3 regions of the Neobacillus sp. BF23-41 genome follow, and region 2 is predicted to be linked to each of the others. Evidence: riboswitches for the same ligand, from Rfam matches in the RefSeq annotation. Region 2 holds a riboswitch; each other region holds the start of a gene.

What was found. A riboswitch is a leader RNA that binds a small molecule or an ion and turns the genes downstream of it on or off. The one in region 2 is predicted to bind cyclic di-GMP.
Positions count from the first base shown of each region.
Region 1: it holds a riboswitch for cyclic di-GMP, as region 2 does, so the genes downstream of both, AB7942_RS20845 (anti-repressor SinI family protein) here and AB7942_RS14760 (SRPBCC family protein) in region 2, are expected to answer to the same signal.
Region 3: it holds a riboswitch for cyclic di-GMP, as region 2 does, so the genes downstream of both, AB7942_RS08845 (anti-repressor SinI family protein) here and AB7942_RS14760 (SRPBCC family protein) in region 2, are expected to answer to the same signal.

Region 1 is NZ_JBGBPR010000015.1:90,859-95,276, forward strand. It holds gene AB7942_RS20825 (YtxH domain-containing protein) at 1-170, opposite strand, end outside; gene AB7942_RS20830 (DUF1128 domain-containing protein) at 408-632, shown strand; gene map (type I methionyl aminopeptidase) at 669-1,418, opposite strand; gene AB7942_RS20840 (helix-turn-helix domain-containing protein) at 1,701-2,030, shown strand; gene AB7942_RS20845 (anti-repressor SinI family protein) at 2,139-2,270, opposite strand; cyclic di-GMP riboswitch class I at 2,301-2,390, opposite strand; gene AB7942_RS20850 (hypothetical protein) at 3,005-3,217, shown strand; gene hutH (histidine ammonia-lyase) at 3,255-4,418, opposite strand, start outside.
Region 2 is NZ_JBGBPR010000008.1:214,370-218,787, reverse strand. It holds gene AB7942_RS14765 (multicopper oxidase domain-containing protein) at 1-855, shown strand, start outside; gene AB7942_RS14760 (SRPBCC family protein) at 1,057-1,488, opposite strand; cyclic di-GMP riboswitch class I at 1,844-1,928, opposite strand; gene AB7942_RS14755 (M15 family metallopeptidase) at 2,191-2,937, shown strand; gene AB7942_RS14750 (toxic anion resistance protein) at 3,109-4,287, opposite strand; gene AB7942_RS14745 (5-bromo-4-chloroindolyl phosphate hydrolysis family protein) at 4,284-4,418, opposite strand, start outside.
Region 3 is NZ_JBGBPR010000004.1:159,960-164,377, forward strand. It holds gene AB7942_RS08830 (NAD(P)/FAD-dependent oxidoreductase) at 1-125, shown strand, start outside; gene sinI (DNA-binding anti-repressor SinI) at 727-864, shown strand; gene AB7942_RS08840 (YolD-like family protein) at 1,019-1,270, opposite strand; cyclic di-GMP riboswitch class I at 1,477-1,560, shown strand; gene AB7942_RS08845 (anti-repressor SinI family protein) at 1,593-1,715, shown strand; gene AB7942_RS08850 (HesB/IscA family protein) at 2,082-2,447, opposite strand; gene AB7942_RS08855 (YuzB family protein) at 2,613-2,852, opposite strand; gene AB7942_RS08860 (NAD(P)/FAD-dependent oxidoreductase) at 3,078-4,145, shown strand; gene AB7942_RS08865 (YuzD family protein) at 4,371-4,418, opposite strand, start outside.

The sequences.
Region 1 (4,418 bases), on a different contig from region 2:
ACCTTATCAGTAATCTCTCCTGGATTTTTCATGATATAGGTAACCTTAGTAGTAGTTTTTTGTACGTTTTCTTTCATCACTTCACGTGTTTGTTTATCTAAAAGGCTGATTGCTCCGCCAGCAAGTGCTCCAAGTAACACCCCGCGCCAAAATTGATTTTTCTTTGTCATGTTAACGTCTCCCTTAATCATAATTATTATTATCATTAATAATACCCGATGATAATAATACCAAAACCCTCTTTCATTTATTTTGCTTCATAGAGGATGGCCACGCAAGTCCGACTGATATTTTTATCCATTTTTTTTGGTTTACTAAATTGGGAGTCTTCCCTAGGAATTTTGTATTGACATATAATTTTCAACATGAAAAGATGGACATATTAACTCGCGGAAAGGGTGAACCAAATGAATTTATCAGAAAAATCGATTGAGAATGTCGAATATATGATTGAACAAATTAAGGAAAAGCTAAAGGTCCTAAACCTTGGAGCCATAAAACCTTCGCATTTTGATGAAGAAATGTATGAGGAATTAAAAGAGATTTATGATATGGTACTTAGAAAGAATTCATTTAGTCCTAATGAAATGCAGGCCTTAGTAGAAGAGCTTGGAAGCCTCCGAAAAAAATAAGCTAAAAACCCGTTATTGCAAATAACGGGTTTGTTTTTATTCCTGTTCAGTTAATATGACAGGTCCATCCTTTGTAATCGCAAGTGTATGTTCGTATTGTGCTGAATATTTCCCATCAATGGTCCTTGCTGTCCAGCCATTGTTGTCCATCTTCGTTTGGTATCTTCCTACATTAACCATGGGTTCAATTGTAAAGACCATACCTTCTTTAATTCTTGCGCCTTTTCCTGGCAGCCCGTAGTGTGGAACATCCGGCTTCTCATGTATCACTGCTCCAATCCCATGGCCAATAAAGTCTCGAACAACAGAAAAACCTTCGCTTTCAACATAGGTTTGAATTGCGTGTCCGATATCCCCAATTCGATTGCCGACAATCGCCTGTTCAATCCCTTTATAGAGTGCTTCCTTTGTAACATTTAATAGACGTTCGGTTTCCTCAGATACCTTTCCTACTGCATAAGACCAGGCGGAATCAGCCAAAGCACCATTGTAATTGACAACCATATCCACTGTCACAATGTCCCCATCTTTTAAAGGTTCCTTCCTTGGGAAGCCATGACATATTTCGTCATTTATGCTTGCACAGGTTGCATATTCATAACCCTTATAACCCTTTTGTTCTGGTGTCGCTCCATTTTTCTTAAGAAATTCTTCAACAAATACATCGATTTCCCAAGTGGTTATACCTGGTTTGATTAATTTTCCGATTTCTTTATGACAAGCTGCAAGTATTTCTCCTGCTTTTTTCATTGCTTCAATTTCACGTTGTGATTTAAGGACAATCATTTTAGGAGGGTCCCCTTCCTTTTTGTTTATTTTTATGTATAATATTCATAATTGTTATCCGTCTAAAAGCAAAAACTTTTAGTGAATTATACAATTAACCACTATTGGCAACACTATTAATATTAACCCTATCCTGTTAATTTTTCAAAAATACTTTATATGGTGAAACTTTTTCTCAAAGTTCATATTTTTGTTCATATTCCTTTGTTCTTAATATGGTACTTTTCTATTCCTTTTGATAGAATTAATGTAAAGTGAATAATAATTAGGTGTGTGAGAATTATGATCGGTGATCGCGTAAAAAAATTTCGCTTAGAAAAGAAAATGTCACTTTCCGAACTTGCTGCTCAAGCAGGAGTGGCAAAATCTTATTTAAGTAACCTTGAAAATAACAAACAAGAGAATCCTTCTATAAAGTTTCTTGAAAAAATTGCAGTTGTCTTAAATATTCCTGTTGATCATTTAATACATGAAGAAGTCAATAAAGCGGAATTAGACATTGATTGGATGAACCTTGTCAAAGATGCAATGAATTCTGGTGTTTCCAAAGAACAATTTCGTGATTTTCTTGAATTTAACAAGTGGCGTATTAATCAAAACGACGATAAATAATAACCTGCTTTTTAAAAGGTCTTTTTCAATTTGAAAAAAGAAAAGCATTCTACAAATACTCCCATTTTGTAGAATGCTTTTTTATTTATGTATACTGTCGTTCCGTGATTAACTCATTACTTCTTGTTGGCTAAGGAACTCACGAACTGCTTTTATGGATAATCCCAAGTCTTTTGCTTCTAATATGAGGTCCATCCATTCTTGATCGATTACTTCTACTTCACTTTTTGTAATAATCATTTTTCTCACTCCTAAAATACATTGTGTATTCCAGGTAGCCCGGCCATCGTAACAAGTTAAACCTGCCTTAGATCCTCGGCTTTGCGTCCCTGCTTTTCAACAGGTTTGCCTTTTTCTGAACTAATACAACTTAAGTATGACTGTATTAGCCAATCGTTCTTTTGTGATAGGTCGATTTACTTAATCCTTATTGATATTATATCTAGTGCTATTTTAGTACGGTGTTGTAATTTGTCGTATTATTTAAATTTTCACACATTTTTTTCTAACAAATTATGCCATATATCTACAAAAATATCCCAATTACTGCCTAACTCCTTTGATGTTCCATGTCTAAGGTCTTGAGCTTTAGACGAAATTCCTTGCCATTTCTTTATTTCCTTGTGGAAACTAAATTAATTTTACAATTGATATGACTTTAATATTTGTCTAAACTGTGACAATCAGCATATAATTAAACAACATAATAATAAACTTAATATTGTTAATATTCAAAATAATGGTGGTGAAGCATTGCGATGACCCTTATTCATGTATTAAACTTTTCCATTCCGATTGCGTTTATTGTGTTTGCTGGGTATGTATTAGACCGCATGTGTAAACCAGATCCCCCAAAAGATAAAGCTGGTGAAGAGTGAATCTATTTATAGATTCCACTTTCAGACGGCTTTTTCTTTTTTAATAGTAATTATTTTCACTCCAATCAGGGAATGCTACTTTTGATGACGAAAGGAGTGTTGAATTTGGCACGTGGAGAACATTTTGAACATAAAAAGAAAAACCACCCAGGTAATTTTCCAAAAGACAGTTTAACGGAAAAGCATGCGAAACAAGCAATTGGGGACGAAGAATTTTTAGTGGTAAGGGAAGCCTTTAAAAATCGAGTGGAAGATGAGGATGAATATCGAGGAGATACTGCTCGTTTACTAAATGACCAGACAGAATAAAAGGCGTGAGCACTCACGCCTTTTTATATTTTATATCCTAGAATTGGCCTTTTTCCATACTTAAATTTCTAATAAAATGTGAAAATTCAATTGTTTTAAGCCAATTAGCTGCTTTTTCGATGTCCTTGGAAAACACCCTGTCTTGTTTAATCGAAGCTACCTGTTCGCGGCCTTTATCATAAAAAAACCTGGTATGAGATGCCATTTTTTCGATCCCGCGAATTTCAACCGCCTGCATGGCACAAATTAGTTCAATTGCGATAACTCTGCGTGCGTTCTGGATAATTTGATAAGCATGCCTAGAAGCAATTGTTCCCATACTTACATGATCCTCTTGATTTGCGGAAGAGGGAATCGAGTCGACACTGGCAGGATGTGCGAGTGTTTTATTTTCTGAAACAAGCGCTGCTGCCGCATATTGCATAATCATTGCACCCGATTGCAAACCAGGTTCAGGACTTAGGAAAGCCGGTAAATCATTTAGCTGTGGATTGACTAATCTTTCAATTCGTCTTTCCGAGATATTTGCTAGTTCCGCTACGGCAATCTTCATAAAATCCATCGCAAAAGCTATGGGCTGTCCGTGGAAGTTCCCACCAGATATCACCTTTTCTCCATCATCAAAAATTAATGGATTATCCGTTGCAGCATTCATTTCGATCTCTAATTTTTCTTTCACATAATCCAAGGCCTGCCAAGATGCCCCGTGAACTTGTGGAATGCAGCGGAGAGAATAAGCATCCTGAACCCGTAACTCGCCCTGCTGTGTTGTCAATAAACTATCGCTTAAATAACGACGAATTCTCGCTGCTGTATCAATCTGCTGTTTGTATCCCCTTGCGACATGAACTTCTTCTGCAAATGCATCGATAATTCCGTTTAACCCTTCCATTGTCATTGCAGCAATCAGCTCACTTTCATGTGCTAACTGTTCTGCCTCCAAGTAACCAATAACACCCATTGCTGTCATCGCTTGAGTACCATTAATTAGAGCTAGACCTTCTTTTGCTTCCAAGGTTACGGGTAAAATCCCTTCTAACTGGAGCGCATCAAAAGCATCGATTTGCTTACCTTTGTAAAATACCTCTCCTTCCCCAATTAGAACTAAGGCAAGGTGAGAAAGTGGGGCTAAATCACCGCTCGCACCAAGGGAACCTTGCTGTGGGATGACAGGAATGATATCTTTATTCACTAACTCTAA
Region 2 (4,418 bases):
GAAGTAAATGTGGAGATGACATCACAAATCACAGATATTGAAATTTCCAAAGGTGAAATGTATAAAGCTTGGACCTTTAACGGCGAAGCTCCTGGACCAGTTATTGTGGTGAACCAAGGCGATAAAATCAATTTTACATTGAAAAACATGGATCCATCCATTCCGCACAGCATGGACTTTCATGCCGTACACACCGCACCATCTAGAGATTTTGCCAATGTGCCGCCAAATGAAAGCGGTTCATTTTCCTATCCAGCCAATAATCCAGGCGTATTCATGTACCATTGTGGAACAAAGCCTGTTCTTGCACATATTGCCAATGGAATGCACGGTACAATTATCGTCAAACCAACTGAAGGCTATCCAACCGATTCCAAGGTAGACCGGGAATTTGTCATTGTTCAAAATGAATGGTACAAATACAACGATATGGACGATTTTACAAATGGAAAACCCAAATATGTAGTTTTTTCAGCTAAGGCTTTAAAAGATGGTGATGTCAACACGAACGGTACGGTTGGCGCTCTTGTCGACAAACCTCTGCTAGCAAAAGTCGGTGACAAAGTGAGATTTCACATTAATAACGTTGGTCCCAATGAAGTCAGTAGCTTCCATGTCGTTGGAACTCTGTTTGATGATGTCTATATCGACGGGAATCCATTTAACCATATGAAGGGAATGCAAACAGTCTTACTTCCAGCGAGCGGCGGGGCGGTAGTCGAATTTACCGTAACCCAGGAAGGCAGCTATCCTTTTGTCACACACCAATTTAATCACGCAACAAAGGGCGCAGTCGGTGTCTTGAAAGTCACTAAAGACGGAAATGACGACGGCAGTGAAACAATGTCACACTAAAATATAAGGACAGTTTAACAAATTGAAGCGTCGGTGTCAGGAACTCGGCGCTTTTTGGCAACTAAGCATCTCAAACATTTAGGGCGGAGAGCGAGGTACACTAGCCGCTGGGCGTTGGAGCTGAATTCAGATAAATTCCAAAACACAAAACAGAGCTTGGATAAGGTTCCAAGCTCTTTAACTTTCTTATCGATTGTAATGTTATTTAACGATTGCTGCCCTTAATTTATTAATCCCAAACTCCAAATACCCCTTTAAACAGGTCAGCATATACACCCAGCCTTCTTTATTATCAATCAATTGAGCGACTAACTCATCATCAACTTCTCTAAAACCTTCTTCGATCACTTCAATAATGGTACTTGATTGATTCAATTCTTCCAGAGAAATTGTTACACTATTCCCTTCTCCATCTGTCCCCCACCGGAACACGATTTTCTTATTTAGCTCGACTTCGATGACTTCAATATCGACTTGTGCATCGTATTCTTCATATCTTAATGTGACTGTTTGGCCCTGCTCCCATCTCGAACTTGATGAGAACCAGAAATTCTTGATTTTCGAAGGGTCTACGAAGGCTTCAAATACTTCATTAGCTGGTTTTATTATTTTAAATTTTGTCAGATTGTACATTTCGAAATCATCCCTCTTTTACTATGGTTAATATATGTAATGGTTGTCCTATTGTTTTATTTTATACCTTTTAGTCTATAAAAACATAAAAGCCTGTACCAACTACACAGATACAGGCATTTTTTTTTAATATGATTTCGCTTAGATTTTTAAACCAAACTCGACAACTTTACTATTATGATAGCTTGCTCTAATCATAAACTTGGCTCTTAATTCTTCATCCAGGCAATCTTGCTGTAACAGAGCGTTGTGTCTGTGCTGGATTAAATGATAATAATATTTTCCCTTAAAGAACATTTTCAACACAAAAAATCCTCCTCAATAGTCATTTACATAAATCGACGGAGTTATCGTGTTCGGTAACTGGCAAGCATCGTCGTTAAACCTTAGCCCCTTTAGTTTTGCGTCACCATTTTTCAATGGCTTTGCCGTTTCGTACGATTTATGTGTTATTAAAAATATATGCAACTGAATTATAAAATAAAAGTGTCTTTGTACCTACACTCACTTAATAGTTAACATCCTTCTGTCGTTATACCTTGGATTGCTGCCAATTGATTCTACCAAACATATCGATGAAACATCCTTAGATTCACAGCCGTTTTGAAATCATCTTGGACAGAATTTAGAATGACGTTTTAAAGTCTCTAATCCTGTCCATGATGTTTACTGAAGTGAATTTTAAAAAAAAGGAAGTTAACTATGTTAAAAATACGTTTCGTCTTTTTGACTCTTATGGTGTTTGCAATCTCTTTGACCGGCTGCACTGGAAAATTTCATTTTATGCAAAACGATGGAAAATTGGATAACAATTCCTCAACTGATGCAGGAGGTCAGCAACAGGATGCTAACGTCCAAGTTGGTTCCTCCCCAAAGGTGATCCCTGTTCTTGTTAATAAGGACAATAAACTGCCCGATAATTATCAGCCAAGTGATTTAATTTACCCTGACATCCCATTTACGTTCGCACAGAAAGCAGAAAAGCGGCAAATGAGGGCCGAGGCAGGTGCGGCGATCGAAAAATTATTCGCAGGAGCAAAACAGCAGGATGTGCATCTGTTAGGTGTTTCTGCCTACAGGTCCTATGCTTCCCAAACAGCTTTATTTAATTACTATGTTGAAAAAGATGGATACGAAGCAGCCCGAACTTATAGCGCAGTTCCCGGAACGAGCGAGCATGAAACTGGCCTGGCTATTGATGTGACCGGCGGAGATGGAACATGTGCGGCCGAGGACTGCTTTGAAGGAACAAAGGAGGCAAGCTGGCTCCAAGATCATGTAGCGGAGTACGGCTTCATCATCCGCTACCCGAAAGGTAAAGACTCGATCACCGGCTACCAATACGAACCCTGGCACCTGCGCTATGTCGGCAAGGTAATCGCCAAAGAAATCATGAGCCGCGGCATCACTCTGGAAGAATACTATAATGCCACAGTTGTGAATAATTAATTGATGTGGTGCTTTTAATGTGGTGTCAGGCACCGTAAAAAGCGGGAGCGCCCGTTTAGCTGGTTTTCGGTGCCTCGATTTTCTGGTGCCTGACACCGAAATGGTTCGCGCATGTGTAAGAGTCAAAAAGGCCCTCACTACAACCGGAGTTGCAGTGAAGGCCTTTTGTATTTATTTCCCTTTTATTTCTAATAATTTCAGTCGAAGGTCGTTTTCCATCGAAGCTAGTTCCTGTTCGGCTTGGCGGCGCTTATGGCGGCCTTCCTCTTGGATTCGCATGGTTTCTTCAAGTGTCGTGATTAGGCTTTCCTGAGTTTTCTTTAAGGTTTCAATATCTACGATGCCGCGCTCATTTTCTTTCGCCGTCTCGATTGTATTGGTTTTTAGCATTTCTGCATTTTTCAAAAGGAGTTCATTGGTTGTTTTCGAAACCTGTTTCTGAGCCTCGACAGCATGACGCTGGCGTATTAACGTCAACGCAATCGCCACCTGATTTTTCCATAACGGAATCGCCGTCATAATCGATGATTGAATTTTTTCCACTAGGGCTTGGTTCGTGTTTTGAATCAAGCGAATCTGCGGAGCACTTTGAATGGTAATTTCCCGGCTTAATTTTAAATCATGGAGACGCTTATCTAAGCGATCCGCAAATTGGATCATATCGTTAACTTCTTGAAATTTCATTTGGTCATTGGTTACTTCGGCTGCTTTTTTCAGCTGTGGAATTGTCTTTTCCTGCATTTCTTCAAGCTTGATCTCCCCTGCGGCAATATAGACATTAAGGGCATGGAAGTATTCCTTATTCGTCTCATACAACTGTTCAAGCAATTTAATATCCGACATCAGGACATTTTTGCTGCGATCGAGTTTCACACTGATTCGGTCAATTTGGGCGCCTGTTTTTTGATATTTTGAGAGCACTTCTTGAATCGAACCTGAAATTTTTCCAAACATACGAGCAAATAAGGATGGTTTCCCATCCTTCAAATCATCCGGATTCACTTCATCAAGTCTCTTCATTAAATCACTGATGATTTGCCCGATTTCACCCACATCTTGTTTCTGCACATGCTCTAGCATCGTATGCGAGAAAGATAATAGCTTACCTTGGGCTTGGGTACCATATTGAATCATCGACTGATGGTTTGTTGGATCGATTTGTTCAGCAATCTGATACGCCTTTGCGCGATGTTCTTCTGGTATCACATCAATTAATTTAACAGGCCTAGCCTCACTAGTGTGCTGGACCGGATTTTTTGAAAGTTCTAGTTTATCCCCAAACGGGTCTGCAAGGATATCATCTAATAAGTTACCAGATTTATTGGGTTGGATTGGGTTGTTTTCGTTCATTTTAACCACCTATTTTCTTCCGGGAATTTAGCGTCCTTTTGCTTATTAAGGGTATGCTTTGCGACGTCAATTTCAAAATTCAAGTGATCGATATCATCGGAAATCACTTTATATAAATCCTCTTCCAATAC
Region 3 (4,418 bases), on a different contig from region 2:
GAAAAGTGAAATTAATTGCTTGTGGCTTTGGTGAAGCACCAACTGCCGTTAATAATGCCAAAGCCTTCATTGATCCAAAAGCAAAAATCCAGCCTTTACACAGTTCATCAATGTTCAATACATAGAAAAAAGCGTCCCTCTGCGGACGCTTTTCTTATATTTTTAGCATTCTTCTGGTGTACCTGTTCCCGTAGCCCACGGAAAATACTCCCGGCCACAACTAACATTTGCAACTTTTCGAAGTCATGGACGACAAACTCGTTGTACGTGACACCGACCAGCACCTGCCAGTTAATTTTCCTCGTTTCAACTCGATGCAAAGCTTTGGCTAATAGGATTAATGTAATAAATAAAAATATCCCTATTTAGGTATATTTAACCATAATGATATTTACAAAACCCAATAATTAAAGTATAGTTCTTAATGAAGAACAAACAAGTACTGTAAGGAGAAAGTTGTGTTATATCCTCTTATTAATGAAACAAATAAAATTCATATTGTTAAAGATTTAAATAATTGTGCTTGTGGTCTAGTATTTAATTCTGAAATCGTTATTAAAAAGAAAACACTTAGAAAAATTAAATTTGTTGACTTGGACGAGGTAACTTGTGATAAGTGTGTGTCAAAACTACTTAAATTAGATTAATATCTCGTATTCTAATTAATTAACAAGCAATATTTCTCTATAGACTTTATTTTTTTTAATGAGGAGGATACATGGTAATATGGTAACTGTTGTGTTAGATAAAAAAGATCTGGATAATGAAGAACTAGATACAGTATGGTTAGAACTAATATTAGAAGCCAGAAAATTAGGGATTTCTGTTGATGAAATTAGAGAGTTACTAAAACATTCTTCATAGACCGAATCAACGGTCTTTTTTTAATCTACAAGTGCCTGGGCACTGCATTCAATCCATATGAATATAACGCCTTATTGCTCGGATATCAGCTATTTACCCCGGTAACATCTTCGAATGCCACTCGCTCGAATACGCCAGGCTTAACTTTTCACCCTCAGACGATGTGTAATCGGATCAATGCGGTATAATCCGAAGAAAAGCCGTCGGCCCATACCGTTAGCCTCACCGCTAATTTGTACTCCATCGGGTAGGCTATGCATTGGTCAAATTCCTCCATATCGAATTCGCTTAGCAACGGCCTTGGCTGGTGCTCTTGGTCCTTAAACACGGCTCGTTGCTCTTCGAATACTTGCGGCATAAAGGACGCTGCATTCCATTTAATTAAACCGCGATCTCTTATCGTCATTACGGTCAACTCCTTCGTTCTTATTACACACGAATAAGAGCTCTATAAAAATGGAAAATAAAAACACCACCTGTTATGATGACGTCGTCTTCACAATTTTTTCGTAATAACGAATTGTGTTATAAACTGTCGAAATAATTGGAAATATTTTGATTCCATTTATAAAATCCACATAGTAAGATGTTACTATGAAATTTAAAACTTTAATTAGATAAAGGCAAACCTATCGAAAGGTTGGGACGCAAAGCTCCAGGTCTAAAGTACTTAACAATGATGGCTGAGCTGCCTAAAATAATTAGTATTTTAGGAGGATACATAGTATATGAAAACCGCTCTGTTAAGTGAAAAAGAACTAGATAAAGAATGGGTAGACCTCATTTTGGAAGCTCGAAATTTAGGAATTTCTGTTGATGAAATTAGAAATTTCCTAAAAGTATCATCTTAGACCTGAATGGTCTTTTTTTTTGCCTCTATATACTTCATTATATGAGTCAACTGTTCACCAGTTTAAGTTACCAGCTTGTTGCGCAAGAAATGATTAAAAAATCACTCGATACGCCCGAATGCGAATATTTATTTTGTAATGCCATAATAAAAAGCCTCCCTAACGGTATATGATTAGACATCCCACCGCTAAGAAGGCCGTTATTTTCACCCCTGATTCGCAAATCTCAGGGGTGCATTTGTTTAATTACGGGGTTTTGTACGAACCGTTTTTCGACGTTATCCGCAACCCTTCGCCCTTGTTTCCGATTCGATTACCGGACTAATATCCCGAGCATCAAAACGGCTCAAATCGTTGATATACCGCCTAGCATTCTTCTGGTGTACCTGTTGCCGTAGCCGTTCTAAACGAAGAACCGCAGCCGCATGATGCAATGGCATTCGGATTGTCAATCGTAAAGCCGCCGCCCATCATGGATTCTTTAAAATCAATCTTCGTTCCTTGTAAAATAGCAGCACTCTCTTTATCGACCAGCACTTGAATCCCGAATTGTTCAAAGGTGAGATCCTCTTCGTTTACTGTATGCTCAAAGCCCATACCATAAGATAAACCGCTGCAGCCACCGCCTTTTACGCTGACTCGTAACAGTGCACCTTCTTCTTCGTTATGCTTCATCATTTCTTTAATATGGAGTGACGCTGCTTCTGTTAAAATAACCACTTCATTACTCATTGTATATCCCTCCCTAAATGAGGCTTTTATTAAATTATATACACAGATTGTTAACTACTCAACTAATTGAATCCTATTAACTAATATATGGAATAATAAAAAATAAGGGAGCGGCATTGCTCCCATATTTTATTCATAATGTTGAGCTAAGCGCTTCCGCTTTTCTTAAAACATTGGATTTTCTTCTAGATATTGATAAATGTTATCTACCAACTCATCGGCTGTTTTTCCCGTTACCACTTCGCCATTTACAAGAGCATATAATGTAGTTGCACATTTTCCACAATATCCAAGACATCCATATTCAATAATATCCAAGTTAGGATCTTTTTCTAATTTTTCAAGTGCTTTTTGTGCACCATTAGCAAGATTGCTAATACAAAATTCAATGATGGGTTGAATCATTGCCTTCACCTCTCCACAACTACTTATCCTACTCTATTTCATTTACTTCGTCAATTACCATGTTTACCCTGCTGATGTCAAGAAAATCATGAATAATGTTGTTATTTCGACACATTTTAGATATACTCGTATTTGGTAAAGAAACGAAAGAATTATACTACTTTTTTATATTACACTCAGCCAATTTATTAATATAAAAACCGGATAATCAAAGGGGAAATAATAATGAAAAACCTTGTAATTTTAGGTGGTGGATACGGTGGGATGAAAGTTTTAAACGAACTTCTTCCCAACCATTTACCAGAGGACGTAAAGATTACTCTTGTGGACCGTGTACCCTACCATTGCTTAAAAACGGAGTACTACGCATTAGCCGCAGGAACGATTTCAGACAAAGAAGTCCGTGTTGCTTTTCCGGAACACCCTCGATTAGAAGTTAAATATGGTGAAGTAATCGCCGTTGATACAATGAGCAGAAGAATCGTAATGAAAGATGCAGAACCCGTCGCCTACGATGATTTAATTATCGGTCTTGGCTGTGAGGACAAGTACCATGATGTTCCCGGTGCAGATCAGTTCACTTACAGTATACAGAGTATCGAAAAGTCCCGCCTTACTTACTCCGTCTTAAACAATTTGGGACCTGGCTCGGTTGTGGGTATTGTGGGAGCAGGTCTTAGCGGTGTTGAGTTAGCAAGTGAATTAAGTGAAAGCCGTGAAGATCTAAACATCAAATTATTTGATCGTGGAAAACATATTCTTTCCTCTTTCCCAGAACGTTTAAGCAAATATGTTGAAAATTGGTTTGTGAAAAACAATGTTGAAATTATCAACGGTTCCAATATTACCAAGGTAGAAGAAAATGTATTATACAATCACGATCAGCCTATTCATTGCGATGTGATTGTTTGGACGGCAGGGATTCAAGCCAATAAAATTGTCCGCGATATGGACGGGGAAAAAGACGGAATGGGCAGACTAGTCCTTACCCCAATTCATCATTTACCAAATGATGAACATGTTTTTATACTCGGTGATTGTGCAAGTCTCCCCCATGCACCAAGTGCTCAATTAGCAGAGGGACAGGCTGAACAAATTGTTGAAGTCTTAAAAAGACGTTGGAAAGGTGAAGAACCTCCTACTTCCTTCCCGCAAATTAAATTAAAGGGTATCCTTGGCTCCTTGGGTAAAAAGCATGGTTTTGGAATGATGGCAGACCGTGCCATTACAGGACGCGTCGCCCGCATGCTAAAAACCGGTATTCTTTGGATGTACAAGTATCATAATGGATAAGAAAGCGGAAGCGCCCGTTTTGCGGCGTATGGACTGGAGCACTTCGACTGAGATAAAGGAAACACGGTGAGCGTAAGCGAACCGATGTTGACTTATCGTAGGGAGGAGCGCGAAGTACACTAGCCGCTGGGCGCTGAAGCTAGACAGTAATACAGGTTCAAAGAAATAAATTATGATCCTATAACAAGAAGAAGCATTCCGATGTCGTTGGAATGCTTCTTCTCATTAAATTGCTTTATACCCATATTTCTCTAGTTCTGAAAAAATAGTTTT